3 regions of the Geobacillus sp. GHH01 genome follow, and region 3 is predicted to be linked to each of the others. Evidence: predicted binding sites of a transcription regulator. Region 3 holds the regulator's gene; each other region holds the start of a gene.
The links. The regulator Rex, encoded in region 3, represses fermentation and respiration genes when NADH is low (regulators of the CRP and FNR family bind a similar motif). The targets are predictions, from matches to a motif close to TTGTGAAATATTTCACAA.
Positions count from the first base shown of each region.

Region 1: the regulator Rex is predicted to act here: its motif matches at 9,174-9,191, upstream of GHH_RS02500 (L-lactate dehydrogenase).
Region 2: the regulator Rex is predicted to act here: its motif matches at 3,377-3,394, upstream of ric (iron-sulfur cluster repair di-iron protein).

Region 1 covers NC_020210.1:490,401-501,098, forward strand. Annotated here, with positions in the region: gene GHH_RS02455 (YgaB family protein) at 171-380, shown strand; gene GHH_RS02460 (DUF402 domain-containing protein) at 515-1,048, shown strand; gene nikC (nickel transporter permease) at 1,399-2,298, shown strand; gene GHH_RS02470 (aromatic acid exporter family protein) at 2,312-3,391, opposite strand; gene GHH_RS02475 (glutamate synthase) at 3,509-4,558, opposite strand; gene GHH_RS02480 (glutamate-1-semialdehyde 2,1-aminomutase) at 4,811-6,097, opposite strand; gene GHH_RS02485 (ATP-binding cassette domain-containing protein) at 6,492-7,496, shown strand; gene GHH_RS02490 (ABC-2 family transporter protein) at 7,489-8,280, shown strand; gene GHH_RS02495 (ABC transporter permease) at 8,284-9,069, shown strand; gene GHH_RS02500 (L-lactate dehydrogenase) at 9,215-10,168, shown strand; gene GHH_RS02505 (potassium channel family protein) at 10,338-10,698, shown strand, end outside.
Region 2 covers NC_020210.1:703,393-714,090, forward strand. Annotated here, with positions in the region: gene GHH_RS03585 (Crp/Fnr family transcriptional regulator) at 1-561, opposite strand, end outside; gene modB (molybdate ABC transporter permease subunit) at 779-1,441, shown strand; gene moaA (GTP 3',8-cyclase MoaA) at 1,496-2,521, shown strand; gene ric (iron-sulfur cluster repair di-iron protein) at 2,608-3,315, opposite strand; gene glp (gephyrin-like molybdotransferase Glp) at 3,729-4,988, shown strand; gene mobB (molybdopterin-guanine dinucleotide biosynthesis protein B) at 4,985-5,485, shown strand; gene GHH_RS03615 (molybdenum cofactor biosynthesis protein MoaE) at 5,482-5,949, shown strand; gene moaD (molybdopterin converting factor subunit 1) at 5,946-6,176, shown strand; gene GHH_RS03625 (YwiC-like family protein) at 6,182-6,910, shown strand; gene GHH_RS03635 (IS1634 family transposase) at 7,811-9,478, opposite strand; gene GHH_RS17895 (DUF6426 family protein) at 9,763-10,365, shown strand; gene GHH_RS03640 (hypothetical protein) at 10,480-10,698, shown strand, end outside.
Region 3 covers NC_020210.1:251,062-261,759, reverse strand. Annotated here, with positions in the region: gene fumC (class II fumarate hydratase) at 1-1,133, opposite strand, end outside; gene GHH_RS01430 (hypothetical protein) at 1,247-1,666, shown strand; gene groL (chaperonin GroEL) at 1,835-3,451, opposite strand; gene groES (co-chaperone GroES) at 3,556-3,840, opposite strand; gene GHH_RS01415 (CPBP family intramembrane glutamic endopeptidase) at 4,196-4,930, shown strand; gene GHH_RS01410 (YdiK family protein) at 4,927-5,106, shown strand; gene tatC (twin-arginine translocase subunit TatC) at 5,288-6,031, opposite strand; gene tatA (twin-arginine translocase TatA/TatE family subunit) at 6,052-6,204, opposite strand; gene GHH_RS01395 (redox-sensing transcriptional repressor Rex) at 6,222-6,863, opposite strand; gene moaC (cyclic pyranopterin monophosphate synthase MoaC) at 6,879-7,367, opposite strand; gene GHH_RS01385 (ABC-F family ATP-binding cassette domain-containing protein) at 7,464-9,389, shown strand; gene tsaD (tRNA (adenosine(37)-N6)-threonylcarbamoyltransferase complex transferase subunit TsaD) at 9,711-10,698, opposite strand, start outside.

The DNA of each region.
Region 1 (10,698 bases), 240 kb from region 3:
GAGCGCAGGCGATAGGCCGAAGATGGAAGGCAAAAGCAGGGGCGGCGCGCCTCTGCTTTTTTTTGTCGACAAAAGCTGTCATCTCTTTACAAGATTAGTGAAAGGGATTTGTGGGTGCGGACGCGAAATGATGAAAGGAAATCACACGGCAAAGGGGAAGGGAGAACGGAATGGCGATGGAGCACGCATGGACGAATGTAGGCGACGAGGCGCTGTTTTTGCAACAGGAGATGGAGCGTTGCGAGGAGATCACCCGCCAGTTGGATGAACTTGAACGTGAAGCGCCGACCGCCGCCTTGCGCGAGGAAGTGCGGCAAATGAAACGGGAGGTGGAAGCCATCCGTCGCGCATTTTTAGGGCAGATGGCATCCGGTGTCTGACGGACAGGATGCGTCCTTGAGCCAACGCGCCAGTTGCCTTTTCCTCAGTAAGGCGGCCTGCTTTTCTTTCCTTTTGCAAAAGGAACAGGGTATAATATAACGAAGAAGCTCCCATCGGAAAGTAGGGAAGAATGATGCCAGCTTACCCTCGGGAAGGGAAAATCATTCAAATCCATAGCTACAAACATAATGGGACGATTCACCGGATTTGGCAGGAAACGGTCGTATTAAAAGGGACGCCATCGTATGTGATCGGCGGCAATAACAAAACACTCGTCATGGAAGCGGACGGCCGGACGTGGGTGACGCGCGAACCGGCGATTTGTTTTTTTCATGCTAAGCATTGGTTTAACATTATCGCCATGATTCGTGAGGACGGGGTGTACTACTATTGCAATTTAAGCTCGCCGTTCGTTTGGGATGAAGAAGCGCTGAAGTACATCGATTATGATTTGGATATTAAAGTGTTTCCCGATATGACGTACATGCTGCTGGATGAAGATGAGTATGAGCGGCATCGCCGCGAAATGCACTATCCCGATGTGATCGACCGCATTTTAAAAAACAACGTTCAAAAACTGATCGGTTGGATTAAGGAGCGGAAAGGGCCGTTTGCGCCCGAGTTTATCGACAAATGGTACGGAGTGTTTCAGGCGTACCAAACGTAAATAGCGGCATGAAAAAAGCCTGTTCGGCATCGCTGGCAGGTTTTTTCTGCTTTTTTGTCGAAAGCGGCACGCATGAAGAGCTGATGGTGAGGCGGGGGATTGTTGGGCACACCCGCCCTACGGCAGGTTGTCAGTCAAGCCATCCTCGTGCGTCCCACGGTTGGGCTGCCTTGCTAACGCTTATGTTTAAAAGCAGGGGTCTCGATTAGAGATGAGAAATAGCGACATGAAAAATCCTGTTCGCAAGTCGGCAGTTTTTCTGCTTTTTCCCGCATGCATGAGGAATGGTGACGGTCAAGCAGGAGTGATCAGTTGATTTGGAGGCAAAAATGGAAGGAGGGAGGGCGCCTATGGCTGAACTAGCACGCACGCCGGCAACACCGCCAGCGGCAATGGGGGAGACGGAATCCGTTTCTTTATGGAAAGAAGCATGGCGGCGATTTCGAAAAAATAAAATCGCCTTGGTCGGCGCTGGGATCGTTTTATTTTTCATCATTGTCGCCCTCTTGGCGCCGTGGCTGGCGCCGTATGATTACAAGGAACAGCAATTGGCCGAGCGGCTGCAGCCGCCTTCTGGGGAGCATTGGTTCGGCACCGATGATTTCGGCCGCGACATTTTTTCCCGCGTGATATATGGAGCCCGCATTTCCCTGTGGGTCGGATTTTTTTCCGTGCTCGGCTCGGTCGTGGTTGGTTCGCTGCTTGGCATTATCGCCGGCTACTATGGGCGCTGGATTGATGGGGTGATTTCGCGTTTGTTTGACATTATGCTGGCGTTTCCGAGCATTTTATTGGCGATCGGCATCGTTGCTGTGCTCGGGCCTTCTTTGCAAAACGCCCTCATCGCCATTGCGGTCATTAATGTACCGAACTTTGGGCGGCTCATCCGTTCTCGCGTGCTAAGCATTAAGCAAGAAGAATACATTATGGCAGCGAAAGCGATCGGCATGAGCGACTGGCGCATTTTATTCCATCATATTTTGCCCAACAGCCTCGCGCCGATCATCGTTCAAGGGACACTGGCGATCGCCACGGCCATTATCGAAGCGGCCGCACTTGGCTTTTTAGGCTTGGGGGCGCAGCCGCCCAATCCGGAGTGGGGGAAAATGCTATCGGACGCCAAAGATTTCTTGACTCAGGCGCCGTGGACGATGATTTTCCCTGGATTGGCGATCATGCTGACGGTGCTTGGCTTTAACTTAATGGGCGACGGGCTGCGCGATGCGCTTGACCCACGGATGAAAAATTGAAGCAGGCGGTCCGCTACGAGCGGCCGCCTGCTGACTTTTCCAGCTCTTTTTCCAGCGTGTCATCGTAATGGTAATGATGGTAACTGTCAATCAGTTTATCTAAATGTTCAAGGCGATCCCCATAATCCATGATCGCTCCGATTAAAGAAAACAACCGATAATCGCCCGGCGGCTGGCCGTCCGCATAAAAGGCGGAAGTGAGCCGCTCGCGCTGATGATGAATTTCCTCGGCCCGTCTGCTGTGAGGGAGCGGCTTTGCCTTATGGATAAATTTCAGCAACAGTTGTTCATGGTAGTCAAGCAAGCAGCCAAGGTGCAGGCAGACGGCTTGACGAAGCTCGGCGGGCAAGCGGCTGAACTCGTTTTCGAGCCGGTGCAGCCATTTTAAGACAGATAAAGCCCGATCGGCCGCTGCTATCATTTGCCGGTACAACACGAGTTTGCGAGATTTTTGGAAGCGTTGGCGTCGAAAATATGTGCGTTCTTCTTTGTACATAAAATATAGATGCTCGAGTTTGGTCATTTCTTCGTGTCGTGCTTCAATTTCTTCCTTCAAATGGTGATGGTCGGCTGCCTGCTGTTTATGCAGGCGGATCCATTTTAAAATGGCCTCTGTTTCTTCGCTGATTTTTTCATATACCTTTTTTTCGTATTTTGGCGGCAAGAAAATCAAGTTGACGACAAAGGCAGCGAAAATACCGAGCATCATCGTGAAAAAGCGAATGGCCGCAAATTCAATGAACTGGCGGTCTGTATATTCCATAATGGCAATGACGGTGACAAGTGCTACGGAAATCGTCGATGATTCAAGGCGCATTTTTAGGCAAAGGGCGATGACGAGCATCAGCGTCAAACCGACGATCAACGGATCGCGTCCAAGGATAAGGACAGCGGCAATGGCGAACAAGGCGCCGATCACATTCGCTTGCACTTGCTCGATCAGCGATAAATAGGAGCGGTAAATGGTCGGCTGCATGGCGAACACAGCGGAAATGCCGGCGAATGACGGCGATGGAAACTGAAAGAGCGTTGCTAAGAACAAGGCGAGCGCCACCGCGATCCCCGTTTTGAAAATGCGGGCACCGAGTTTCATCTATGATCAAAACTCTCCTTTTTGTTTTGGTGAACCATTCAGTACTATACACAGTTTCATCCTATGTGCGCAAGGAAAAAATATAACGCCCCGCCGAAATCGACAGGGCGTGAAGGATCAAAAGGCGATCGGAGCATGTGCATCGCGCCGATTGGAGAGGCGGATTGCCATCTCTTGGAGGAAATGGTCGCCATTCAGCCATTGGGTTCGCCCCGTTGTGGAACGGATGAGCGCCAGCGGCTGGCCGGGAGCGAGCGGTTCAGCATGGCCGCCCTGCGGACGAGAGGCGATGAATACACGGGAGGAATCATCCGTTTTCCAAAGCGCTCCGGCTGTTCCGGCGACCCATACGGCTTCTTGTTCGAAGCTGGCGGCCAAACATGCCGGCAGCTGTCCGATAGACGGCAAGCTGTGTCGTTTGGCCGCGTCGGGCCAAAAGGCAGCTCCGGCTGCCTCGAGCAGGCTGTAACCGTGGTCGTAAATGAGCGTTTCCACAGCGCCAACAGACATTTCCCCGCAATGGACAAGCATGCCGGCTGAACCGAGCCGCTGATGGCAAAAGAAAGACTCCGCCCCATTGGCATAGGCGAACGAAGCGGCTGAGGCGAAAAACGGATGGGATACATCCGGTTCGCGCAACAAATCAGCCAGTGTATATGCTTGATAGATCACATGAGTGTGGCCGAGCGAAGCAACGCGGACGTGCGGCTCGCGTTCCATAGCGGCCGTCAGTCGAAACAAGCGGTCTGATAACGAAAATACATCGCCTGGCAGCATGGCGATTTGCCAAAACAAGGCGCTTTCATCTGCGGATGGCCGGATGGTTTCGAACAGAAGAATGAAGCCAAACTGTTTGCACAATTGACGAAGGTGCGCCCGAACCCGCTCAGCGTCAGCGGAAGGCGCAATGTGTATATGACCGACGGTGAAATAGCTGTTTGTTGCAATTTCCGGATTTTGCCCAGTATTCGCGAGTTTTTCCATCCATAGTTTGCGCGGGATGTCCAGCTGAATCGCAGCGTTTCCTTTTGCGCTCCATTGGGCAAGCGCCTGAAGGACAGCTTGGACATGTTCGTTGGTCGGGATGTTCCGCTTTTCCACGGCCGCCAACAACAGGGCGCCGCGCTGGTTCGCTTCGTTTGCCAAACGATATGTACGTTGCTCCATGTATACTTAGGCGCGGTCGGGAGGGCGTTCTCCCCTCGGCGCCGGTCACCTCCTCCACTGCTTGCTGGATGAAAAATGCGAGTCTTAATTTTCAGAATTTGGTGCTTATCATACCATGCAGGCAGATGGAAATCAATGACCCTTTCCCGTTCTCCTGCGTTGTTCACAAAATTGTCAACAAATGCAGTGAAAACAAAACAGCGCCTGCCTGACGCGGGCGCTGTTCAGCGAGGGTGATAGAGGCGCAAGCGCTTATAGCTGCCGAAACGCCTTGCCGACCGCGTCGATCGTGTAGGCGATGTCGTCTTCCGTATGGGCGAGGGTGATAAACCATGCTTCGTATTTCGACGGCGCGAGATTGATCCCTTGTTTGAGCATGAGCTTGAAAAATTTCGCAAACAACTCGCCGTCGCTGCGCTGGGCTTGCTTGTAGTTTTCCACTTTTTCGTCAGTGAAGAAGACGGTGAGCGCGCCTTTTAAGCGGTTGACGGTCACCGGCAGGCCGCATTGGCGGGCATGGGCGAGGATGCCTTCTTCCAGCATTGCTCCCAATCGGTCGAGATGCTCATAGACGCCCTCTTGTTTCAACACTTCAAGGCAGGCGATGCCAGCGAGCATCGACGCCGGGTTGCCGGCCATCGTCCCGGCCTGGTACGCTGGTCCGAGCGGAGCGACTTGTTCCATAATGTCTTGGCGTCCACCGTACGCCCCGATCGGCAAGCCTCCGCCGATGATTTTCCCCATCGCCGTCAAGTCGGGCTCCACACCGAGCAAGTTTTGCGCTCCGCCGTACATAAAGCGGAAGGCGGTGATCACTTCGTCGTAAATGACGAGCGCCCCTTCCTTGTGGGCAATCTCATTGATCGCTTCTAAAAAGCCCGGTTTTGGCAGGACGATGCCGAAGTTGCCGACGATCGGCTCGACGAGGACCGCTGCGACTTGCTCGCCCCAAACGTTCATCGCTTCGCGGAACGATTCGACATCGTTGTATGGCACGGTAATGACTTCTTGGGCGATGCTCGGCGGCACGCCGGCTGAGTCCGGCGTCCCCAACGTCGATGGCCCCGAGCCGGCGGCGACGAGCACAAGGTCCGAATGGCCATGGTAGCAGCCTTCGAATTTGACGATTTTGCTTCGTCCGGTGTAGGCGCGGGCGACGCGGATCGTGGTCATCACCGCCTCTGTTCCCGAGTTGACAAACCGCACTTTCTCGAGCGACGGGATCGCCTCTTTTAACATTTTGGCAAACGTGATCTCATGCGGCGTTGGCGTGCCGTACAACACACCGGTCTCGGCGGCGCGGCGGATGGCTTCCGCGATGTGTGGATGGGCGTGCCCGGCGATGATCGGTCCGTAGGCGGCCAAGTAGTCGATGTACTTGTTTCCATCCACATCCCAAAAGTAGGCTCCTTGCGCCCGCTCCATCACGACTGGCGCACCGCCGCCGACCGCTTTGTATGAGCGGGACGGGCTGTTCACTCCACCAACAATGTGCTGGAGCGCTTCTTCATATAATTGTTCTGATTTGGTCCACTGCATTGTTTGATCCTCCTGTTTCCGCTGACTGCCTCTTTATATAGTAAACCGAGAAGACTCAAACTTCAATGCTATAGGTGTAAAGCGGGAGACGGATCGGTTTCTCCCATCATTGACGTGCCGATTCGAAAAAATCCGACAGGAAATCGTTTGTTTCCGTATGGGCGGAACTGACATCCAACTGTTGCCGACGGTCGATCGGTGAGTGGGCATTGATTTAGGACAAAAGCATTTTGCCGTTCTTTCCAAATCGGCGGCGGCGCCTAACGCAATGGCGTCAACAGACTGGAAAACAAAAAAGATGAAAATGGCGGCGATTCATGTATAATGCAACATAGGGAGAAGGGCGCAAGCTGCCTTTTTCATTTGACGCCAAGGAGAGGTCAGGAGGAGAACGATGAACGCGATTGAAGTAGAACATTTGCGCAAAGAATTTAAAGTGCACAAAAGCCGCTCCGGCCTTGTCGGAGCGTTTCGCGATTTATGGACGCGCCGTTATACGCTCGTTCGAGCGGTTGATGACATTTCGTTTGCTGTTAAGCAAGGGGAAATCGTCGGCTATATCGGCGAAAACGGCGCCGGCAAATCGACGACGATCAAAATGTTGACCGGCATTTTAACGCCAACGTCTGGGCGCATTGTCGTCAACGGGATGAATCCGCATAAAGAACGGGAAAAATTCGTGCGCACGATCGGCGTCGTGTTCGGCCAGCGTTCGCAATTATGGTGGGACATCGCTGTTCAAGAGTCGTTCCGGCTGTTGAAAAAAGTGTACTGCGTCTCGGACGAGCAATATCGCCGCCATATGGCCGAGGTGATTGACATGCTTGAGATCGGCCCGCTGCTTGATAAGCCGGTGCGCAAGCTGTCGCTTGGCCAGCGGATGCGCTGTGAGCTTGCCGCCGCGCTCATTCACAACCCGCCGCTATTGTTTTTGGATGAACCGACGATCGGCCTTGATGTGCTTGTCAAACTCAACATCCGCCAGTTTTTAAAGCAATTGAATGAACGGTATGGCACGACGATCCTGCTGACGACGCACGACATGTCAGACATTGAAGCGCTTTGCGAGCGGGTCATTATGCTCGATGAAGGGAAAATCATTTACGACGGGTCGCTTGAGCGCCTGAAAGAAAGATGGGGGCAAGGAAAACGGGTCGCCTTTACGTTCGCCGAAGCGGTGACGGCCGCTTTTTTGCAGCAGTTGACTGAAGGGTTGGATGTTGTTTGGAAAAAAGGTGAACAGCCAAACGTTTGGGTCTCGCACGTCCCATCAGGAGGCGTTCCGGAAGTTGTCAGTCGCGTCGCTGCCCGTTGTGCGTTAAACGACATCCATATTCACGAAGTGCCGACGGAGGAGATCATCCGCAATATTTATGAGGAAGGTGCGGTTCATGGGTAAGTATGTCGAAATGGTCCGCATCCGCTTTTTAATGATGCTCGCCTACCGGACAAACTATTACACTGGCATTTTGATTTACGCCATTAACATCGCAGCGTATTACTTCCTTTGGTCGGCTATTTATGGCGGCAAATCATCGATGCAAGGGATGTCGCTTGGGCAAATGACGACGTATGTCGCCATTTCCTGGCTGGCGCGGGCGTTTTATTTTAACAACCTTGACCGTGAAATCGCCATGGAAATCCGCGATGGAAAAGTAGCGATTGAACTGATCCGCCCGTACAGCTATTTAGGGATGAAAGCTGTGCAAGGGCTTGGCGAAGGGTTGTTTCGCCTTTTCTTTTTATCGCTGCCTGGGCTTTTTTTCGTATCGCTTTTTTTGCCGCTTCAGTTTCCGGGACACGCCAAAACGTGGCTCGCTTTTGGCTTGTCGCTTCTATTCAGCTTTATCATTTTTTCGGAGCTGAACTTGCTTGCGGGGGTTGTGACGTTTTTTACGTTCCGAAATGAAGGGTTGCTTAGGGCGAAACGGTTTATTATCGATCTATTTTCCGGTCTTATTTTGCCTTTGTCGTTTTACCCGGATTGGGCGCAGCAGCTCATGGCGTATATGCCATTTCAAGCCATTAGCTATATTCCAAGCATGATCATTACGGAAAGCTTCCAAGGCGCCGCTGTAAGCGATGGATTGTTCACGCAGGCGGCGTGGTGCGTGCTGTTATTGTTTCCGATCGCGCTGCTATGGCGGGTGGCGAAAAAGCGGCTTGTTGTGCAAGGGGGGTAGACATTGTTTTACGTATCTGTTTTTTTTCAATATATGGCCCAGTACATGAAGACAAAATTGCAATACCGCACTGATTTGCTCATTGAATGGTTGTCCGACTTAATGGCGCAGGCGGTGAACTTAGTGTTCTTGCTTGTCGTGTTCGGCCATACGACGCTGCTTCACGGCTGGTCGCGCGATGAGATTTTGTTTATTTACGGTTTTTTTCTTGTTCCGTATGCCGTATTTGGCGCCTTTTTTAACCTTTGGGATTTTAATGAACGATATATTGTGCAGGGGGAAATGGATCGCGTGTTGACGCGCCCGCTAAACAGCCTGTTTCAAATTGTTTTGGAGCGGATGGAGCTCGAATCGTTGCTTGGCGCTGTGCCCGGGCTGATCATTATGCTGTATGCCGGCAGCCGCTTGTCTCTTTCATTTCATTGGTATGATGTCTTCGTGTTTATTTTGTTTGTCATTGGCGGTGCATTGATTTATGCCGGCATTTTCATTTCATTGGCGACGATCAGTTTTTTTGCCGACGCCCGCACATCCATCATGCCCATGATGTACAACATCAGCAGCTATGGCCGCTACCCGATCGATATTTATCATCGCGTCATCCGCTATATTTTAACGTGGGTGCTGCCGTTTGCCTTTGTCGGCGTTTATCCAGCTGCTTATTTTCTTGATAAAAAGGAATGGTACAGTTATGCCTTTTTCACCCCAGTGGTCGGCATGGTTTGCTTCACCGTTTCGGTCATGCTTTGGAACGCCGGGGTGAGGCGATATCGCGGGACGGGGAGCTAGGCGCCCCGCCCGTTTTTGTTCATTTGCCATCAAAATGACAAACAATGGTCAAGCAATCGACACAACCTTGTCTGTATCGTTAGCATGTTATGGCGTAAAATAAAATGTGAATATATTCACAAAAAGGAAGAAGAGGTGAATAGTTATGAAAAACGGGAGAGGAAATCGGGTAGCGGTCGTCGGCACCGGGTTTGTCGGCGCCAGTTATGCGTTTGCCTTAATGAATCAAGGGATTGCCGATGAGATCGTGCTCATCGATGCAAATGAAAACAAGGCTGAGGGCGATGCGATGGACTTAAACCATGGGAAAGTATTTGCGCCGAAGCCGGCTGACATTTGGCACGGCGATTACGATGATTGCCGCGATGCCGATTTGGTTGTCATTTGCGCCGGCGCCAACCAAAAACCGGGCGAGACGCGGCTTGATCTTGTGGACAAAAACATTGCCATTTTCCGCTCGATCGTTGAGTCGGTCATGGCATCCGGATTTCAAGGACTGTTTCTCGTCGCCACCAATCCGGTCGACATTTTAACGTACGCGACGTGGAAATTCAGCGGCCTGCCGCAAGAGCGAGTAATCGGATCGGGCACGATTTTGGACACGGCGCGGTTCCGCTTTTTGTTGGGCGACTATTTCGCCGTCGCCCCGACGAACGTGCACGCCTATATGATCGGCGAACATGGCGACACTGAACTCCCGGTCTGGAGCCAGGCTGATATCGGCGGCGTGCCGATTCGCAAGCTGGTCGAGTCCAAAGGGGAAGAAGCGCAAAAAGAGCTCGAGCGCATTTTTGTCAATGTGCGCGATGCCGCCTACCAAATTATTGAGAAAAAAGGAGCGACGTACTACGGGATTGCTATGGGGCTTGCCCGCGTGACGCGCGCCATTTTGCATCATGAAAATGCCATTTTGACCGTTTCCGCTTACTTGGACGGCCCATACGGCGAACGCGATGTCTACATCGGTGTGCCTGCTGTGATCAACCGAAATGGCATCCGCGAAGTGATTGAAATTGAACTTGACGAGGAGGAGAAAAAATGGTTCCACCGTAGTGCTGCGACGTTAAAAGGTGTATTGGCGCGCTATTTTGCTCAGTAAAGCGCAACGATTGGCTTCGTCTGACGGGACGCTGGTTTGTCAAATGGGTCGGGCGATCCGGTGGAATACAGGAGTGCTGCCGATTCAAGCAGGGTTCGGAGGGTCATGCGGTATAATCGCCCGGTTGTCCGCGTATATATGAACGACGGACAAAAATGGGGGGAACGTGATGGATTACGCCTTCCTTGGCATTGTTGCCGCCGTACTGCTCGGCAGCATCACCTCGCTTTGGACAGTGCGCGTGCAAGCGACGCATCGCATGTCACTCGATAGCTTATGGGTTCTCGTCCACTGGTATTTAACGATGTTGCTCGGTTTTGCCATGATTTATATGATTTTGCAAGTAAACGGCCATGCCGTGTTTACCCCATCCCCAAATAGCGCATCGAAAGATCGTTTGTCGCTGCTTGAAGACAGCTTGTATTTAAGCGGTATGACGCTTTTGTCGGTCGGATACGGTGATGTCACTCCGATCGGCGTCGGGCGGTGGATCGCCATTGCCGAAGCGCTGCTCGGCTACATTATGCCCG
Region 2 (10,698 bases), 450 kb from region 3:
GACGCTTTCGCGCGTCGTGCCGCAAAAGTTGGCTAAATCTTGGTTTTTCAATGTGACATCAATAAAAATGCTTCCGTCCTCAAGCGGGACGCCATAACTGTTGCAAAGGCGAATGAGCGTCGAGTAAAGCGCTCCTTTTTTGCCGTTCATGATCAAATCGCGAAACTTTGTCTGTGTCCGCCGGGCATGCTTGCTGATCCAGCGCATATATTCAAGGGTAAGGGGCGGATTGATCAGCAGCTGCTGTTCCAGTTCCTCTTTGTTTATGACTGCCGCTTCGCCTGGCTCTATTACCTTGGCCGTCAACAAGTAGCGTGCATCGTTCGTAAACAGCGTCAATTCACCAACGATTTCCCCGCTTCCGCAAATGCGGAAGCACATTTCTTTTCCGTCCGGACAAATTTTGCTCACTTGCACTTTGCCGGAAAGAATCAAGTACAGCTCATTGGCCGGCATCCCTTCTTGGAACAAAAAGGAGTGCTTGCGAAGTGGAATCACTTTTTTCGACGATTGCAACAAAGAACGTAAATGGGGAAAATATCCATTCACTGCAGCTTCCATCGATAGCACCTCCATTCATTCAGCTATTTCTATTGTAAAAATCATCACAGCGAGAGAGAGTGAAAAAAATCACCGGTTACTGTTTTTTGTGCGAGGCGTCACAATTTTTTCTAAATTGGTTTTTCCTTTTTCTATGTTACAATGTGAGTAGCATCACAGCATTCTACTGTTTGTTTTCGTATGGTAAAAGGGAGACGGAACAGAGAGAGGTTCGTCGATGGCAGAGTTTTGGTCACCGGTTTGGTTATCGATAAACGTATCGCTTCTTGCCGGCGTGATCGTCGCAATCCTTGGAACAGCGGCGGCGAGGTGGATGGCGCGCCGCCGGTTTCGCGGGAAGACGGCGATGGAGACGGTGTTTATGCTGCCGCTTGTATTGCCGCCGTCGGTCGTCGGGTTTTTGCTCGTTGTCTTGTTTGGGCGTCATAGCCTAATCGGACAGCTGGTGGAAAGGTGGTTTCACACAACGATATTGTTTACGCCCGGCGCGGCGGTGATGGCGGCGGTTGTTGTGTCGTTTCCGCTCATGTATCAGGCGGCCAAAGCGGGGCTGGAGGCCGTCGACCCCGCCATTGAAGGAGCGGCGCGCATCGACGGGGCGAACGAGCGCCAAGTGTTTTGGCATATTTCGCTGCCGCTGGCCAAACACGCGTTATTCTCCGGAGCGGTGCTGTCGTTTGCCCGCAGCCTCGGGGAGTTCGGCGCAACGCTCATGTTTGCCGGAAACATCCCGGGAAAAACGCAGACGATTCCGACTGCCGTCTATATGGCGATGGAGTCGGGGCGGATGGAGCTGGCGTGGGCATGGGTGGCGGTCACGATTGGATTGTCGTTTAGTTTATTGTCTTGTGCGGCGAAACTAGGCCGTTGGCAGCGATAAGGAGAAGGCCGTTGGAATATCACGCGGCCCATGAAAGGGAAAGGAGGGAGCGCCATGGAAGAGCGCGACCGGATGAAGATCACCGACCGCCTCGCCCGCCCGCTTCGTGATTTGCGGCTGTCGGTCATCGACCAATGCAATTTTCGCTGCGTCTACTGCATGCCCGCTGAAGTGTTCGGGCCGAATTTTCGCTTTTTGGCGGAAGACCAGCTGTTGACGGTTGAGGAAATGGCGCTTTTAGCGGAATGTTTCGTCGAGCTTGGCGTTGAAAAAATCCGCCTGACTGGCGGCGAGCCGCTGCTTCGGCGCGACCTCGATGCGCTCATTGAGCGGCTGTCCATGATTCCCGGCTTGCGGGACGTTGCCCTTACGACGAACGGCATCCATTTGGTGAAATGGGCGAAACGGCTGAAAGCGGCTGGGTTGAAGCGCGTTAACGTCAGCTTGGATGCGCTTGATGATGACATTTTCCGCAAAATGAACGGCATCGGCGTCGGCGTCGCTCCGGTGTTGAAAGGCATTGAAGCAGCGCGCGAGGCGGGGCTTGGCGTCAAAGTGAACATGGTGGTCAAAAAAGGATGGAACGATTCACAAATCGTGCCGATGGCGGCTTATTTTAAAGACTTGGGCATCCCGCTCCGCTTTATTGAATTCATGGATGTCGGCACGACGAACGGCTGGGATTACTCCCATGTCGTGACGAAAAAAGAGATGTACGAGCAAATCAACGCGATGCATCCGCTCGAGCCTGTCGAGAAAGAGTATTTCGGCGAGGTGGCGAGCCGCTACCGCTACGTCGGCACGAACGTCGAAGTCGGCTTTATCGCCTCGGTGACGGAAGCGTTTTGTCAAAGCTGCACACGAGCGCGCATTTCCGCCGATGGCAAGCTGTATACGTGCCTGTTTGCGGCCAATGGCGTGTCATTGAAAGACAAACTGCGCGCCGGCGCGGGGAAAGAAGAGCTGAAGGCGCTCATTACGGCCATCTGGAACCGGCGGACGGACCGCTATTCGGAAGAACGGACGGCGGAGACGGCGAAACAACGGCCGAAAATTGAAATGTCGTATATTGGAGGGTGAAAAAAACGGGAGCGCTCTTTCCGTAGAAGAAGCGATCCCGTTTTTGGTTTATGTTTTCGGAAGTGCGAATCGGCGTCTTTCTTCCTTTAAACCTTCACCGCCGCCAACACGCGCGGGAAGAGGATGTTGTTTTCCAAATGGATGTGGGTAAACAAATCGTCTTCAAGCGCGGCCAGCCGGTTGTAGACGAGGCGATACATGCCGCACGCGTCTTCCGGCGGGGTGAAGTCGTTGGTGATGTCGCGAATGTCTTTGATGAGATCGCCAGCGGCGTCATGCTCATGGACGAGTTCACGAACGGCCTGTTCGACCGCCTCCCGGTTTTCCGGCGACGGGTTGTCGGCAAATTGCAAAATGAGCGGGAACGCTCCCGTTTCCTCTTTAATGAGATGCTGCTCGAGTTCTGTTTTTAACTCATGAAACAGTTTATGCACGCGGGAAAGATGCGGATGGTGCATGCCGTGCACGCGCAACACTTTCGTGACATACGGGCTGAGTTGCGGCAGTTCCTCGTTCAAATAGCGGTGGTGCGTGTTGATGATATGCTCGATCAAGTCGGCTAGCGGAGCTTCACTCCAGTTTCCGGACGGCTTGTTTTGCGCCTCCGCGTAAAGGGTGTTCAGCTCGCGAAGGAGCGCTTCGCCGTCCAGTCCGCGCTCTTCGATGGCCTCTTTTAACGGGCGCTGCCCGCCGCAGCAAAAATCAATGCGCTGCGCTTTAAACAAATCCGCTGCTTTCGGAAAGACCGTGACAATATCGCCAATTAACGATTGTTCGGTAAACCGCTGTTCCATTTCGGATCCCTCCATCACCAAATCGTTACAGCTTCAGCATACCTTGTTTTGGACGCCAACGTTGTGACACATCTCACACAAACGAAAAAAGTGGACAACTAAGGAAATGTGATGAACATCACAACAGTGGCTCCCTTCTTTCCTGTACAATAAAACGGACGATATAAATTGTGAATGCGCTGCATAGAAGATGTGAACGGCCGAAAAAAGAGGAGGAGTCAGCATGTGGCTGCTGGCCAAGGCAAGCCGCTGGGAGGAAGAAAAAGATGATTTTGCAACATATTGATGATGCCAGCGTCGTTGATGAAAAATTGGCCAAAACCATTAAGCAGCTGCAAGATTGGAAATCATTGTGATAAAACGATAAAATGGGCTTAGTGAAGTGAATGAGGGAAAGAAAGGGGAGAACACCGTTGGTCGAAAGACGAACTCCCATTCCCGTAGCGGAAGCCATCGCCCGGGTGATGCGTTACGCTGGGAGAGGAGAAGAGGAGATCGTGCCGCTAAGGCAGTCGTACGGGCGCTATTTAGCCGAGGATTTGCTCGCCGATCATGACGTGCCGCCGTTTGACCGCTCGCCGTATGACGGATTTGCCATTCGCGCCGCGGATTCGGAAGGAGCGGGACTTGACCATCCGGTCGAGTTTGAAGTGATCGAAACGATTGGCGCCGGGCAAGTGGCGAAGCAGCCGGTCGGCCCGTTTCAAGCGGTGCGCCTGATGACCGGAGCGCAAATTCCCGACGGGTGCGATGCCGTCGTCATGCTCGAGCTCGCCAAACAGTACGAGCGGGATGGAAAAACGTATATGTCGATTAAGCGCTCGTTCCGCCCTGGCGACAACATTTCATTTCAAGGGGAAGACGCGAAAAAAGGGCAGCTGCTTATCGAAAAAGGGACGCGCATCAATCCCGGGGTGGCGGCGCTCTTGGCGACGTTCGGCTACGCCGAAGTGAAGGTGGCGAAAAAGCCCCGGATTGGCATTTTTGCGACCGGCAGCGAACTGCTCGACGTCTCTGAACCGCTTGTGCCGGGAAAAATCCGCAACAGCAATGCTTACATGATCGAGGCGCAGGTGTTCAAAAGCGGCGCCGAGCCGGTTTATTTCGGTCAGCTTGCCGATGACCTGGACGCCTGCTTCGCCGCGGTGCGCGAGGCGCTCGATCAAGTGGACATGCTCATTACGACCGGCGGCGTCTCGGTCGGGGATTTCGATTATTTGCCCGCCATTTACGAGCGGCTCGGAGCGAACGTGTTGTTTAACAAAATCGCCATGCGCCCGGGAAGCGTGACGACCGTTGCGGAACGGGACGGCAAGCTGCTGTTCGGCTTATCCGGCAACCCGTCGGCGTGCTACGTCGGGTATGAGCTGTTTGTCCGCCCGGTCGTGCGCACGCGGCTGTTTTCGGCCAAGCCGTATTTGAAAAAAGCGAAAGCCACCCTTGGCGCCGAGTTTCCAAAGCCGAATCCGTTCACCCGCTTCGTGCGCAGCCGGGTGGAGGCGGTCGACGGGCGGCTTGTCGTGAAGCCGGTCGGCATGGACAAATCGAACATCGTCACTTCGCTCGCGGCAGCGAACGCCTTAATGGTGCTGCCGGGCGGAACGCGGGGGTTTGCGGCCGGCGATGAGGTCGACGTGTGGCTTTTGAATGACGATGAGGGATCAAGCGAATGAACGTCTGGCAAGTCGTCGGCTATAAACATAGCGGCAAGACGACGTTGATGGAAAAATGGGTGGCGGCCGCGGTCCGGGAAGGATGGCGCGTCGGGACGGTGAAGCATCACGGCCATGGCGGCGAACCCGCACGGCCCGAAGGCGTCGATTCCGTCCGCCACGAGCGGGCGGGGGCGTCGGCGACAGCGGTCGAAGGTGGCGGGCTGTTGCAGCTGCATCTCCGCCGTCCGCTATGGCGGCTGGATGACGTGTTGGCGCTTTATGCGCCGCTTCAGCTCGATCTCGTGTTGGTTGAAGGCTACAAACAAGAGCGGCATCCGAAAGTCGTGCTTGTGCGCTCCGCGAAAGATTGGGCGTCGCTCCAGCACCTCGCCGACATCCGCGCCGTCATCGCCTGGGAGCCGCTTCCCGAACCGCTGTCACACCCGGTGTTTTTGCTGGCGGACGATGATGAATATATTCCATGGCTCATAAATGAGGTGAGAACGCGAACATGACAGAACCGTTGTTTGTCATTACCGACCGGCCGATTTCGGTCGAGGATGTGATGAAAAAAGTGATGCGTCCGGAAGCGGGGGCGGTCGCTGTCTTTGCCGGCACGGTGCGCGAATGGACGAACGGCAAGCGGACGCTCTTTTTGCAATATGAGGCGTATGTGTCGATGGCCGAGAAAATGCTCGCGCAAATCGGGGCGGAAATTGCGGAGAAATGGCCAGGGGCGAAAACCGCCATCACCCACCGGATCGGGCGGCTTAAGATCGGCGACATCGCCGTCGTCATCGCTGTTTCCTCGCCGCACCGCGCCGAAGCGTATGAGGCGAACCGCTATGCCATTGAGCGGATCAAACAAATCGTGCCGATTTGGAAAAAAGAGCAATGGGAGGACGGAAGCGCCTGGGTGGGCGACCAGCTTGAAACAACGGCGTATCCGTCCGGAAAACCGGAGGTGAAAGAGGAATGATCCGTCTATTGTTTTTCGCCCATTTGGGCGAGCAAATCGGCGAGCGGGAAGTGATGTGGCCGAATGTTCCGGAAACGGTGAAAAAACTGAAAGACGAAGTGGAAGAGCGCTATGGCGTCTCGCTCGGGCGCGTCATGACCGCGGTCAATGAGGAGTACGCCCGCGACGAGTCGCCGCTTCATGCCGGCGACACGGTCGCCTTTATTCCACCGGTAAGCGGAGGATGAGACGGATGGCGAACAAAAGCAAATGGGTGATGCCAAAACAACACGGCGCCTGGGCGATGCTCATCATCCCGTTTTGGCTCGGGGTGTACGCCGGTGGGCTTTCGTGGATTCACGCGCCGCTCTTTGTCGCCTGGCTTGCGCTCTATTTGGCGACGTATCCGCTCTTGATGGCGGTGAAAACGAAGCGGAAAGAGCCGTACGTGCCCGCTGCCGTTCGCTATGGCGCCATCGCCGCGCCGGCCCTGGCCGTTTCCCTTTGGCAGCGGCCGACCCTTGTTCTCTTCGGATTGGCGATGATCCCGTTTTTCCTAGTAAACACCTACTACAGCAAGAAAAAGAATGAGCGCGCCTTTTGGAATGATGCAGCGGCCATCGCGGCGTTTTGCATCGGCGGCCTCGCCGCCTTTTACGCCGGACGCGGGGCGTTGACGATCAAAGCGTTTGAACTCGCCCTGTTTTCCTTCCTCTTTTTCATCGGCAGCACGTTTTACGTCAAGACGATGATTCGGGAAAAGAAAAATGAACGGTACAAATGGCTGTCATGGGGCTACCACGCCTTGTTGATCGTCGGCCTCATCGCCATCGGCGAGCCGTTCGCTGTTTTGGCCTACGCCCCGAGCGTCATTCGCGCCGTCTACTTATACGGCAAGTCGCTGCCGATCATGAAACTCGGCATGCTGGAAATCGCCAACGCGGCGTACTTTTTCATCGCGATGATCGTGCTCTACTCTTGAGCGAACCCCAAACGGGAGGCATCCATGACCGTTTGGGGTTTTCTTTTGGTTAGGCGGTATTGCTTTTTCACTGCACAAGCATGATGTGAAATGGGCGTGAATTCCTTGTAACGGTTTTGCAAAGGGTCGTTTCAAAAGCCTACCTCTTCTTCTATGCTCGTTCTCAAATAAATAAAAATTAGAACATGTCGATTCACTTCAAGTAGACATTCGCTAAGTGTTCGGCTTCCCAGTGGTTCGCGTGGAAGTCACTCAACATGAGTGGGAAATCAATTGTTTTCAATATTCTGGCAATCCTAGTGGTGTCGAAAGCCCTTACGAGACTTCCTTAATGTTGATTTCACCGCTAACATTATGGCCAGGATCTCGTCAGTGCTTTCTCTTTTGTCACTAAATCACAAAATTTGGTGATGAGCCAAAAAACAACTCGATAAAGCTTAAAAATCTTACTTTATGCGACAAAGAAACAAACAATTCAAATTTTTATTGATAATTTTAGTAAAGGCGAAATATAATCTAATTGTAAAATAAAGGTTAAAAAAAGGGGGCGAATAGTTGCCGTCAAAATGTTTCGCGCTTAGAAGGATGGTGAAAAACGAGAATGGCCTGCAAATCGATGGCATTTCATCAGAAAAGAAAGCCGATTCGGCCGCGTTTTTCGAATTGAAAGAGAGCAGGAATCAGCCATATTTTGCGCTAAATCACCAGCCCTTTAGAGATAGTGGGCAGATCGCGTTGCTTGGTTGCTTTTGGAGGACATCATTTTTGTAATTGGAGAGAGGTTATAATGATAAAAGATCTTCTCAAACCCGAGTTCGACAGTGACTAGGCAAACAAAATGCCTCTCGCCCCTTGATACAAAAGGGACGAGAGACATTTGGGCACACTTCGGGCGTGTATCTAGGCGCGAGGATGGATGCCTAGGATCTTCGGAGGAGGCTCCAGCCCTAGAGCCGTAAAGAGTTGCGCTTGTTTGGCCGTCAGCTCGGTTCGTTGATAAAGGTCGCCGTTTTTGGAAGAAAAATGTCCAAGCATAAGACGCTCACATTCATCCCTTACTTTCGGCCACGATTCATGAGTCCGGATCTCTACGATCCGAACTAACAAGAGAGCCAGCCAACTGAGCAGCACATGCGCCCGGATGCGGTCTTCCAAGCGATGATACATGGGACGCAGCTCAAGTGTCGATTTCAACGTCCGAAAGGCCTGCTCGATATCCACCAGCTGCTTATACCCGATGGCGACATCTTCCGCAGACAAGGTATCGTCGGATGTTCGGATGAGATATTTGCCGTCATACTTTTCCGCTTCACGAACCGCCTGCTTGTCGATGCGAAGCGTTCCATCCTTCAACTGGCGCAAGTATTTTCCGTAGGACGGATGGGAACGCAACCGGCAGGTGGCCTTATGATGAGCTTCATTGGGGAGTTGGCGAAGCCCCTCCAACTCCTCTTTCAGCGATTCGAGCAGCGTTTCCCGTTCCTTGCGTTGGCGTTCGGCTTCGCTGGGATTGTACACGAGAACATAGCGCTGACGCGCTTCTCCGTCGCCCACGATGATTTCTTTGATATGCAAGTTCTCGCGAACTTGTTGGTAGCGCCCGCGACGGCTTAGGGCCTCTTCGACGGCGGCTTTGCCGGATCGCATTTTTTCGCCGACAATGTAGTGTCCCCCGGCCTGTTGCAAGATTCGCAAATTCTCTTCAGAGGAAAAGCCGCGGTCCATGACGCTGATCACACGTCCAAGCTTCCAGCCAATCAAGTCTTGTTTCACCTGTTTGATGACCGTCATGTCCATGGTATTGCCAGGCCATACCCAAGCGCGAATCGGGATTCCTTCCCGGGTGACAGCCAGCCCAATGACGATTTGAACCAAATCAGGACGCTTATCTTTGGAAAACCCCTGCTTTCGAAGCGATTCTCCTTCCGGTGTTTCAGAGGGATCCACTTCGAAGTACGACGAAGTCGTATCAAAGTAAATCAAATCGACTTCCAGGTTCAATAAATCGGCCACGGCATGGAACACTTGGCGTTCCAATTCCGGCTGCACAGCCAGCAGCTCATCCATCGCCCGGTATAACTGGTGGCTGGCGACTTGGGGAAGATGAGGGATATGCACGTCCTTCTCCACCCACTCCTCCATCGCCAACTTGCTTGACGGATGAAGGGCACGATTCGCCACCATGGCAAAAATGAGCCGTTCCAACGGAATCTGATGATGTCGGGAGGCAAACAAGGAGTGGAGAATCTCTCCCAATCCCAGTTGTCTCCAGAGCTGATCCAAAAGCCAAGCGCCACCAAGGCGTTTGCTTGATTGAAACTGAAAGTCATCCGATACTTCTCCTGTCAACGTCTCGATTTCCCAAGCCTGCTCAGGAGAAAGGAATCGCGAAATGCTTTTGGCCAGACGCTCCAAGACAGCGCGATCCACCTCGTCTTCGCGCCCAAACGAATAAATCACCTTCGCTTTCGCATATTTGGCCTTCGGATCCCATTCGTTGTGAGCAAGCTGAAGATACGCAACAGTCGTTCCATCTTTGTTTTTGCGTGTGACTCTCCGTATGTACATGCCTATATTATAAACGATATTCGGCTATTTTAAAAGGTTAAATTATCAAATCGTGTGCCTATGAAATTCAGCGTTTTTTTCTAGGATCCGCATCGTGAAATCCTTGATATTACAGCATTTTGACCATTTTCATTTGCCTAAAATGGCCTCAAAACTGTCGAACTCGGGTCAAATCAATCCTTTCTTTTTCGTTAGTTTTCGGTCTGTTGCTGGGTGGCAGTATCATCGCTTCTGCCGAAGAAGGGACTTCAAATGCAGGATGTTCACTCAGTAGCAAGACGAATGTGACAGTAAATGGGTTTTTAGATAGAGCGAAAGAATCGAGTGTGATCGTATCTCAAAGCGGGAACAAGGTGATTGAAATAACAGACCTAGAATTTCTTAAAAGATTAGAAACTTCTGTTCCTGGACCAAAAGGGAAAAAACTAGTTGGGGTTTCAATCGCATACACTCAAGCACAAGAGTCATCCCTTCCAGGGGATCGTCCTGTGGTGACTCCACAATTAGGAACGGGTTATTATCTAAAAAACATTACTACTAGTGAAGCATGTGGAACAGAAATAATAAGACAATCTACTTTTAAAGGACCATCAACAGCTACCATGTCTATAAAACAAGGGGTTTCTGCCACATGGTCATCGAACACAAATATAAGCGCTGAAACAGTTTCGGCAGCGTTGGGATTTAACGTAACAAAATCTTATGAAGTTACAGACACTTATCAAATTCAAGTTCCAGCAGGAAAAACCTATACCATAATAGCTAGACCGTATTACAAAGTTTATAACTTTGAAGTTTGGTACGACCCACTTATTGGATGGGATTCTAAAGTAGGGTATGGATATGCCGCTAAGCCTGTAGGGGTATGTTTTTATTACTATGAGTAATGTTCTGTGTTCTGTTATTTATAGTAATATTGAAGCAAGTTTCCTGATGGAACTTGCTTCTGTTTTTGTGTTTCGTTTAAGCATAACGGATAGTTATAAAAAGGAGGATGCAAAATGAATATTTTAAAAAGCCCAAACAAAATGAAGTTTGTTTCACTCGTTCTTTCTCTCATCGGATTGTGGTTGATGTTAAATAGTCCCGAATTAGGGAGTCGTTCTGCTTCATCCTGGGTTCGATCCATGGGGGGATCTGTGGATTCTCAAGAATATTTGCAAATGTTAAAAGAATATATAAGCACTTATAAAACGCTGGGGGGGATTTTTTTGTTTGTG
Region 3 (10,698 bases):
GAGCGGATCACATCGCCGAGTAGCTGCACGGACTGAATGGCGTTATAGGCGATGACCGGCTTGAACACATTTAATTGGAAGTTGCCTTGGCTCGCCGCAAAGCCGATCGTGGCGTCATTGCCGAACACTTGCACAGCGACCATCGTCATCGCTTCGCTTTGCGTTGGATTCACTTTCCCCGGCATGATCGAGCTTCCGGGTTCATTGGCTGGAATCGTGATCTCCCCGAGCCCGGAGCGCGGCCCGCTCGCCAGCCAGCGGATATCGTTGGCGATTTTCATCAAATCGGCGGCGAGCGCTTTCAACGCTCCGTGGACATACACGATCTCATCATGGCTTGTCAGCGCATGGAATTTATTGGTTGACGAACGGAACGGATAGCCCGTCTGCGTTTTTAGCTGCTCGGCCACTTGCTCGCCAAATCCCGGCGGCGCATTGATTCCGGTGCCAACCGCCGTGCCGCCGATCGCCAAATCAAGCAGCTTCTCACTCGCCTCCATGATCATCGCCTTGCTTTTCTCAAGCATCGCCCGCCAACCGGAAATCTCCTGCCCAAATGTGAGCGGCGTCGCGTCTTGCAAGTGGGTGCGCCCGATTTTGATCGTCTTCCCATATTGGCGTTCTTTGGTCGCGAATGTCCCGATCAAGCCATCAAGCGCTGGCAGGAGGTGCGTTTGGATCTTCGTGAAGATCGCGATATGCATCACAGTTGGGAATGTGTCGTTCGAGCTTTGCGACATGTTCACATCATCGTTCGGGTGAATGCGCCCTTCCCCCTCATCCAGCAGCTCGCTCGCCCGTCTCGCCACGACTTCATTGACGTTCATGTTCGTCTGCGTCCCGCTTCCCGTCTGCCAGACGACGAGCGGGAAATGCTCATCCCATTGGCCCGCCAAAATTTCCTCGCACGCGGCGACAATTGCCCGCTGCTTCGCTTCGCTCAACTTCCCGGCTCGGTGGTTGACGATGGCCGCCGCTTTTTTCAGCTCGGCATACGCATAGATCAATTCCAACGGCATTGTTTCCGTGCCGATGTGAAAGTTTTGCCGGCTTCGCTCCGTCTGCGCCCCCCAGTACTTATCAGCCGGCACCTGCACCTCACCGAGCGAATCGCGTTCAATCCGCACGTTCATTCCATTCTCCTCCTTTGGATATCGCCTTTCCATTTCTAATTTTACCCAAAATCACAATCGACAATGAAACAAATGAGCAGGCAAAACGTCTAACTGAGAAAGGGGGAAACGACATGAAAAATAGATGGCTATGGCTCCTCATCGCTGTATGGCTGTCCGGTTGCCAATCGGGCGACATCCAACCGCCTGACTTACGATTGGCCGTCGACGGAGAGACAATCGACCACCGCCTCGGAACATATACATGGTCAACAGGCGGCCGCGGAGTCGTGGCCGACGCTGCCGCCCCGCCGCTGCTCGTGAAAAACATGAATCCCCATCCGGTTGCCCCTGGGGCAAAATTACACCTCCAATTTGACGACCGCCCGTTGACGATCGAAGCGGGTGTATGGAACGGCGGAGATGCCGACTGGCGCCCGGTGCAAAACGGAATCATTACTCTTCCGGAAAAGAAAGGGGCATACATTTATGCCATTCACGCCTCTTGGAAAAAAGGGGATGCGATTTATGCGTTTTTCATTGAGGTGCGATAACTAGCACAGCGGAGGAAAAGGTGCAATAGAATAGCGATATGAGGGAGAAACAACAGCTGCCCTTCACCCGATCAGCGGCTGTAAGAACACCTGGCTGAGGCATATATAGTCAAAAAGAAAAAGAACACCGGGGAACTCCCCCGGTGCTCCAAGGCTTTTGCGGCGAGATTACATCATGCCGCCCATATCCGGCATGTTGTTGTTGCCTTTGTTTTCTTCCGGTTTGTCGGCAACGACCGCTTCTGTCGTCAAGACCATTGCGGCGACAGATGCAGCGTTTTGCAGCGCCGAACGAGTGACTTTCGTCGGGTCAACGATACCAGCTTCGATCATGTCGACCCATTCACCTGTTGCCGCATTGAAGCCGATGCCCGGTTTTTCGTTTTTCAGGCGCTCAACGATGATCGAGCCTTCCAGACCAGCGTTTTGCGCGATTTGACGAACCGGTTCTTCGATCGCGCGCAATACGATTTTCACGCCGGTTGCTTCATCGCCTTCCGCTTCGATGGCAGCGACTTTGTTGTAGATGTTCATGAGAGCCGTGCCACCGCCGGCGACAATGCCTTCTTCAACAGCCGCACGAGTCGAGTTGAGCGCGTCTTCGATGCGCAGTTTGCGTTCTTTCAATTCTGTTTCTGTTGCCGCCCCAACTTTGATGACCGCTACGCCGCCAGCCAATTTCGCCAAGCGTTCTTGCAGTTTTTCGCGGTCGAATTCGGACGTCGTTTCTTCAAGCTGCGCACGGATTTGGTTGATGCGCGCTTTGATGCGCTCCGAATCGCCAGCGCCTTCGACGATCGTCGTCGTTTCTTTCGTAACAACAACTTTCGACGCACGGCCGAGCGAAGCGATCGTTGTCGATTTCAGTTCGCGGCCGAGCTCTTCGGAGATGACTTCACCGCCCGTTAAAATCGCGATGTCTTCGAGCATCGCTTTGCGGCGGTCACCGAAGCCAGGCGCTTTGACAGCTACCGCATTGAACGTGCCGCGCAGTTTGTTGACAACAAGCGTCGCCAATGCTTCGCCTTCAACATCTTCCGCAATGATCAAGAGCGGACGGCCTTGTTGCACGACTTGCTCAAGAACAGGCAACAGCTCTTGGATGCTCGATACTTTTTTGTCCGTAATCAAGATGTACGGATTTTCGAGAACGGCTTCCATTTTTTCCGTATCCGTAATCATGTACGGCGAAACGTAACCGCGGTCGAATTGCATCCCTTCGACAACGTCGAGTTCTGTCGTGAAGCCTTTCGATTCTTCGAGCGTGATGACGCCGTCGTTGCCGACGCGTTCCATCGCTTCAGCGATCAATTGACCGACTTCTTCATCAGCAGCCGAAATCGCAGCCACTTGGGCGATCGACTCTTTCCCTTTGATCGGTTTGGAGATGGCTTTTAATTCTTCAACAGCAACCGCAACCGCTTTTTCAATCCCGCGGCGGATGCCCATCGGATTGGCACCAGCAGCCACGTTTTTCAAGCCTTCGCGGATCATCGCTTGAGCCAATACCGTAGCGGTTGTTGTACCGTCCCCAGCGATGTCGTTCGTTTTGCTGGCGACTTCAGCGACCAATTTCGCGCCCATGTTTTCAAACGGGTCTTCGAGTTCGATTTCTTTCGCGATTGTTACCCCGTCATTCGTGATGAGCGGCGAACCGAATTTTTTCTCCAATACGACGTTGCGGCCTTTCGGACCTAATGTGACTTTCACTGCGTCTGCAAGTTTGTCCACCCCGCGCAACATCGCACGGCGCGCTTCTTCGCTGAACTTGATTTGTTTTGCCATACCCCGTTACCTCCTTATGAAATTGTTGGACTGCGTGCCACAAGTTAAGTATCCGATTAAGTACCCAGTATGTTTTCGGAATGTTTATGTGATGAACGCATATATTAGCGGATGACAGCCAAAATATCGCTTTCGCGCAAAATTAAGTATTCTTTGCCGTCGTATTTCACTTCTGTGCCCGCATATTTCGAGAAGATAATGCGGTCGCCAACTTCGACTTCCGGCGCGATGCGTTGGCCGTTATCGAGCACGCGGCCTGCACCGACAGCGACAACGCGGCCTTCTTGCGGTTTTTCTTTCGCCGTATCCGGCAGCACAATGCCGCTAGCCGTTTTTTCTTCTGTTTCCACGACTTCAATGACAATGCGATCGCCTAATGGCTTCAACACGGGAAACGACCTCCTTAACGATAGTTTTCGCCGTTCTTATTAGCACTCATCACTATCGAGTGCTAACACACTTATAATATTAATGAACTTCTTTCCGTTTTGCAAGTAGGAAATGCAAAAAAATAACTGTTTTTCTCTCCTAAAGAAGAAAGAGCAAAAGGAGCCGGTTGTTTTGCCTCTACTCCCCATCCGCGCGGAGCTCATTTTCATTATTTCACATTCCTCGGACTGATAAACGGCTCCGGTTAATTTTTTTACGGCGGTGAGGTGGGATGCGAGGATGCAGTTTTCTTACTATTTTCGCCATACATGTGCTACAATACGGATATAATTTGAAATAAAAGGGGTAGAGGGTTTGAAACGCAACCACTGGTACGTCATCATCACGTATATCGTCATGCAGCTGTCCGCCTTTGTCGGCGTGCCGCTTCTTCGCGCCCTCGGCGTCGGCCAAGGAACGGAAAGCCGCCTCGAAGCCGCCAAACTGGCTTCCGGGTATTGGGCGATCATTAGTTTCCTGCTCGCTTTTGTCATTATCCTATGGCTGCTCCGCGGTGACCGCAACGAACGAATGATGCGGCGGCTGCCGCTTGGTTCCTCGTGGATGTGGGCGGTCTTGGGCGTCTTTTTGGCGCTCACGGCGCAAAGCATCGCCGCCAACATCGAATGGCGGTTGCTCGGCATCAAACCAGGGTCGGAAAATACAAGGCAAATCATCGATATCATCCGCCTGACGCCGCTGCTTATCGTCGTCACCTCCGTCATCGGCCCGATTTTGGAGGAGATTATCTTCCGCAAAATCATTTTCGGCTCGCTTTATGAAAAATACAACTTTTGGCTTGCTGCGCTTGTCAGTTCGCTCTTGTTTGCCCTTGTCCATATGGAGCCGGAACATTTGCTTCTGTACACATCCATGGGGATGGTATTCGCGTTTTTATACGCGAAAACCGGACGCATTTTCGTGCCGATTTTCGCCCATGTCGCCATGAATACGTTCGTCGTCGCCATGCAGACGCTGTTGGCCGACGAGATTGAGAACATGATGCGCCAGTCCGAGCTGCCGCTCGCCGTTTGGAGGGTTTGGCTATGATGCGAAACCCTCAGCTGTTTTCGCTTCCGTATTTCGTCTTAGGCTCAATGTTTACGTATTTGGCCATCGAAAGTGCTCATGAAACGGTTTGGAACGTCTCCACCATCGCTTTAGCGGCGCTCGCTGCCTTTGATTTCGGCACCGCCCTTCGCCTTCTTTTCGCCTCAAAACGCTGACCCCTTCCCGTGATTCGGACGGGAAGGGACCAGAACATCAGTCTCATGACGGCGATCATATCGTGAAAATGGAAACAAAAAACAAGAGGCCGGCCTCAAAGTCCTGTCTTGTGGCTTTTGAGACGGCCCCTTCGTTTGGCCCGGCCTTGCTCGCTTTCCTCTCAATGTTTTTCGTCCCGCCTCACTCATTGCCTTCCTCCTCGGCTGCTCGCTGCGCTTTCCGATAGCCGATGCGCGCCACCCAAATGCTTCCTTCATACAAAATGGTGAGCGGAATCATGACGATCACTTGCGACAGCACATCCGGCGGCGTAATGACCGCCGCTAAAATAAGCAGCGCCAAATACGCATACTTGCGGATGCGAACAAGAAGCTGCGGCGTAATAAGCCCTAAGCGGGTGAAAAACAACACGACGATCGGCAGCTGAAACACGATGCCAAACGGCAGCACGAGCTGAAGCAAAAACTGAAAATATTCATTAATGCCGATCATTTGTTGAACCCCTAGTTGGTCAGCCAGCTGGCTCATAAATCGAACGACAAACGGAAACAAGACGAAATAAGCGAAGCTGACGCCTGCTAAAAAAAGAACGATCGACGCCGGGATATAGCTTAACGTCACTTTCCGCTCTTTTTCATACAGACCGGGGCTGACAAACGCCCAAATTTGATACAACAGCACCGGAGCCGACAGCACAGCCGCGATGACAAAGGCAAACTGAAAATACACTTTAATCGGATCGGTGAGGCGGAAGGCGTTCATGGTCAAATGCTTCGCCTCGGCCGTTCGCTGCAAATACAAAATGACATCATCGACAAAAAAGAAACTAACGACAAGCGCCGCAGCAAAAAAGATGAGCACGATGATGAGCCGTTTTCGCAGTTCACCCAGATGCTCATACACCGACATTTCTTTGTCATTCATTGTTTCTCCATCCTGCCTTGTCATCGGTCGGTTTTCGTTTCTTCGTCATCAGCGAGCCCTTTTGTGGCGTCTTTAAACTCGCGAAGCGACTGGCCGAACGACCGCCCCAACTCCGGCAGCTTTTTCGTGCCAAACAGCAACAAAATTGCAGCAACGAGCAACAAATATTTCATGTGTTGTTCTCTCCTTTTTACGATGGCGATGGATAGTTTTTCAAAAAATAGACGAGCGACTGCAGCTCAATGGCTAAATCGATATGATGGACGCGAATATGGTTCGGCACGTTCAACCGCGCCGGAGTAAAGTTTAAAATGCCTTTAATTCCTTGCGCGACAAGGCGGTCGGTCAGCGCTTGAGCCGCGGCGGCCGGCACGGTTAAAATGGCGACCGGGATGTTTTCGTGAAGCCGCTCCTCCAACTCATCGAGATGATAGACCGGCACCCCGCCGACTGTCGTCCCTACTTTCCGCTCATCGACATCAAACGCCATCACGATTTTCGTATTGTTGTTTTTCGAAAAATTATAGTTTAAAAAGGCGGTGCCTAAATTGCCGACGCCAAACAAGGCGACTTCGGTCACCTCATCCTCTTCAAGCGTCCGGCGGAAAAACGACAACAAATAATTGACATTATACCCGTATCCCTTTTTGCCAAGCGCGCCAAAATAGGAGAAATCACGGCGGATCGTCGCCGGATCGACTTTCACCGCCTCGCTCAACTCGGCAGAGGAGACGCGTTGCTTGCCGGAAGCGTGCAAGTTTTTCAAAAACCGATAGTAAAGCGGCAGCCGTTTGGCGGTTGCCTGCGGAATTTTCGGTTGTTCGTTGCTCATGATCTCATCCCCTAGCTAATCGGTTTTCCGTCGGTAATGGCCAGACTTCCCGCCCGTTTTTTCGACCAAATACGTCGGACCGATGACCATTCCTTTATCAAGCGCCTTGCACATATCGTACACTGTCAACGCACAGACCGAAGCGGCCGTCAGCGCTTCCATTTCCACTCCTGTGCTCCCTTTCGTTTTCACCGTTGCCGTGATGACGAGCTTATGCGCTTCTCCATCGTTTTCCCAAGCAAAAGCAATGTCCACACCCTTTAACATAAGCGGGTGACACATTGGAATAAGGTCAGCTGTCTTCTTCGCCGCCATCACCCCCGCCACTTGAGCGACGGCGAGCACATCCCCTTTCTCGATCGCATTGCTCGTCATTTTTTCGTAAATTTCCCGGCTGACAGTCACGCTCGTTTGCGCCACAGCCACTCGCACAGTATCTTCTTTGTGCGTAATATCAACCATTTTCGCGCGCCCTTGTTCATTGAAATGAGTGAACGATGACAATACAATCTCCTCCATTTATACACTATACACGATTTTTCATCATTCGTCTTTGACCGTTTTCGCGACTTGCGTTAAACTATTCGCGAGGTGACGGACATGATCATTTTGCAAGTGCACGGGCTCACGAAATATTTCGGCGCTGACCTTATTTTATCGAATATAAAACTAGAAATACAGTCCCGCGACCGAATCGCCCTTGTCGGCCGCAACGGAGCGGGAAAATCGACATTGTTGAAAATCATCGCCGGTGAACTCTCTTTCGACAGCGGCAAAATCATCAAACCAAACCATATCAAAATCGGCTATTTGGCGCAAAACAGCGGGCTCGACTCGCCGCGTTCCATTTGGGACGAAATGCTTGAGGTATTCACCCCGCTTCTAGGACTCGAAAAACAGCTCGCCGAACTCAGCATGCAACTCGGCGACCCGGACGTACTCGCCGATCCCGCTCGCTATGAAAAAACGCTGAAAATGTATGACGAGCTGCAAGAACAATACAAAGAACAAGGCGGCTACCAATACGAAGCCGACATCCGCTCCGTTTTGCACGGGCTGCAGTTTTCCTCATATGATTATAAAACTACGCCGGTCTCGTCGTTAAGCGGCGGACAGCGGACGCGGCTTGCCCTTGGGAAATTGCTGTTGTCCAAGCCGGATTTATTGATTTTGGACGAGCCGACGAACCATTTGGATCTTGAGACGCTTGCCTGGCTGGAGCAGTACTTGCAAGCCTATCCCGGTGCCGTCCTGGTTGTTTCCCACGACCGCTACTTTTTAGACAAAATCGTCACCGACGTATACGAACTGTCGAATGCCACGCTCAAACACTATGCCGGCAACTACAGCCGCTATTTGGAGTTGCGGGCCGAGCAATACGAACAAGAGTTAAGACGGTACGAGAAACAGCAAGAAGAAATCGCCCGACTCCAAGACTTCATCCAGCGCAACATCGCACGTGCCTCGACGGCCAAACGGGCGCAAAGCCGGCGAAAGCAACTGGAAAAAATAGAACGGCTCGAACGGCCTGTCGGCGATGAAAAATCAGCCTCCTTTTCGTTCTCGATCGATCGACCGAGCGGCTATGAAGTGCTCACCGCTGAAGACATAGCCGTTGGCTATGACGACGGTGCACCCATCATCCGCCAAATCAGCTTCCGCATCACGCGCGGCGAAAGCGTCGCCCTAGTCGGGCCGAACGGCATCGGCAAGTCGACATTGCTGAAGGCGATCGCCCGAAAACTCCCTATCCAAACAGGAGAGCTCCGCTACGGCGCAAACGTCCAAATCGGCTATTACGATCAAGACCAAGCTGATTTGTCATCGAACAAACGGGTGCTTGACGAGCTGTGGGACGCCTACCCCGAAAAGACGGAAAAAGAAATTCGCACCGTGCTCGGCAACTTCCTGTTTTCCGGCGATGACGTTTTAAAACCGGTCTCCGCTTTAAGCGGCGGGGAGAAAGCACGCCTTTCGCTCGCCAAGCTGATGCTGCAAAAAGCAAATGTCCTTCTTTTGGACGAACCGACAAACCATCTCGACCTTGACAGCAAAGAAGTGCTCGAGCAAGCGCTCATCGACTACCCGGGAACGATTTTGTTCGTTTCCCACGACCGCTATTTCATCAACCGAATCGCAACAAAGGTGTTTGAACTTTCCAGCGGAGGCCTAACGGAATACTTAGGCGACTATGATTACTACATCGCCAAAAAAGAAGAAATGCGCGAATTGGCGCTCCTGAACGTCCGCCCGACAGAAACGGCAAGTGATTCTGCCAAAACGACATACGAGCAAGAAAAAGAGGAAAAAAAACGACGGCGCCAGCGCCAACGCCGCTTGGATGAAATCGAAGCCGAGATTGCAGCGCTTGAAGCACAAATCGCTGAGATCGAGCAAAAACTTTGTGATCCATCCGTTTACGGCGACTATGAGACAATGCAACGATTGACGCAAGAAAACGACGAGCGGAAGCAGCGAGTCGAAACGTTATTGGCCGAATGGGAACAGCTTTATACTTCACTATAACCGACAACCCGCCTCTAGTTTCGGCGGGTTGTTCTTTAGTTAGTCACATTATCCACAAAAGAATCCACAATTTCCACCATGGAATATAAGTTATTCACCAACTTTTCCACATTATCCACAAAAAACATCTTCCTTTTGCACAAAAATCGCTGTGTATTGTTTTTCTTATGTTGATCATGTTTTACCGCTTTTTCCACATTGTCCACAGATTTGTGGATAAAAATATACACAAACTTTTTTCACATGAAAACAAAAAGGACGATCCGTTTGCCTGCCGCAAACGGATCGCCCTTCGGTGTCTTTCGCGTTTCAGCCAACTGCCTAGACAAGCGGCAAGCTTGGATTGGCGTTGAGCGCCAAATCAGCCCGCTTTCCTTGTTGATATAACACTGTTCCCGCAACGGCAATCATCGCAGCATTATCGGTGCATAGCGATAACGGCGGGATGACAAGCTCCACATCGGGGAGCTCTTTCATTTTATCCTGCAGTGCAGCCCGCAGCCCGCGGTTGGCCGCCACCCCCCCGGCGAGCAGCACTTGCCGTACGCGGTATTCTTTGGCGGCCTGCACCGTTTTCGTCACCAGCACATCGACGACGCTGGCCTGAAAGCTCGCGGCCATCTGTCTCGGATCGATCTCCTCGCCGCGCTGCTTCGCGTTGTGGAGCGCATTGAGAACCGCCGATTTTAAGCCGCTGAAGCTGAAATCATACGAACCTTCCTCAAGCCACGCTCGCGGCAAATCAATCACTGGCTCTCCCTCATGAGCCAGCCGGTCGATGTGCGGTCCTCCTGGGTACGGAAGGCCTAAAGCCCGCGCCACCTTGTCATACGCCTCACCGGCAGCGTCATCGCGCGTTTCACCGATCACCGCAAAATTCCCATGCTCCTTCATGAACACGAGTTCCGTATGACCACCGGAAACGACGAGCGCCAACAGCGGAAACTTCATTTCAGCCACTAATTGATTGGCGTAAATATGACCGGCGATATGATGCACCCCAATAAGCGGCAATCCATGGGCAAACGCTAACGCTTTCGCCGCGTTGACCCCGACAAGAAGCGCTCCGACAAGCCCCGGTCCGGCCGTCACCGCCACCGCATCAAGGCCCGCAAACGATACGCCGGCCTGCTGCATCGCTTCTTCAATAACGAGCGTAATTTGCTCCACATGATGGCGGGAAGCAATTTCCGGCACGACGCCGCCAAACCGCCGATGGCTTTCCATTTGCGACGCCACTACATTCGATAAAACCTCTCTTCCGTTTTTCACGACTGCTGCCGCCGTTTCATCGCAGCTCGTTTCAATG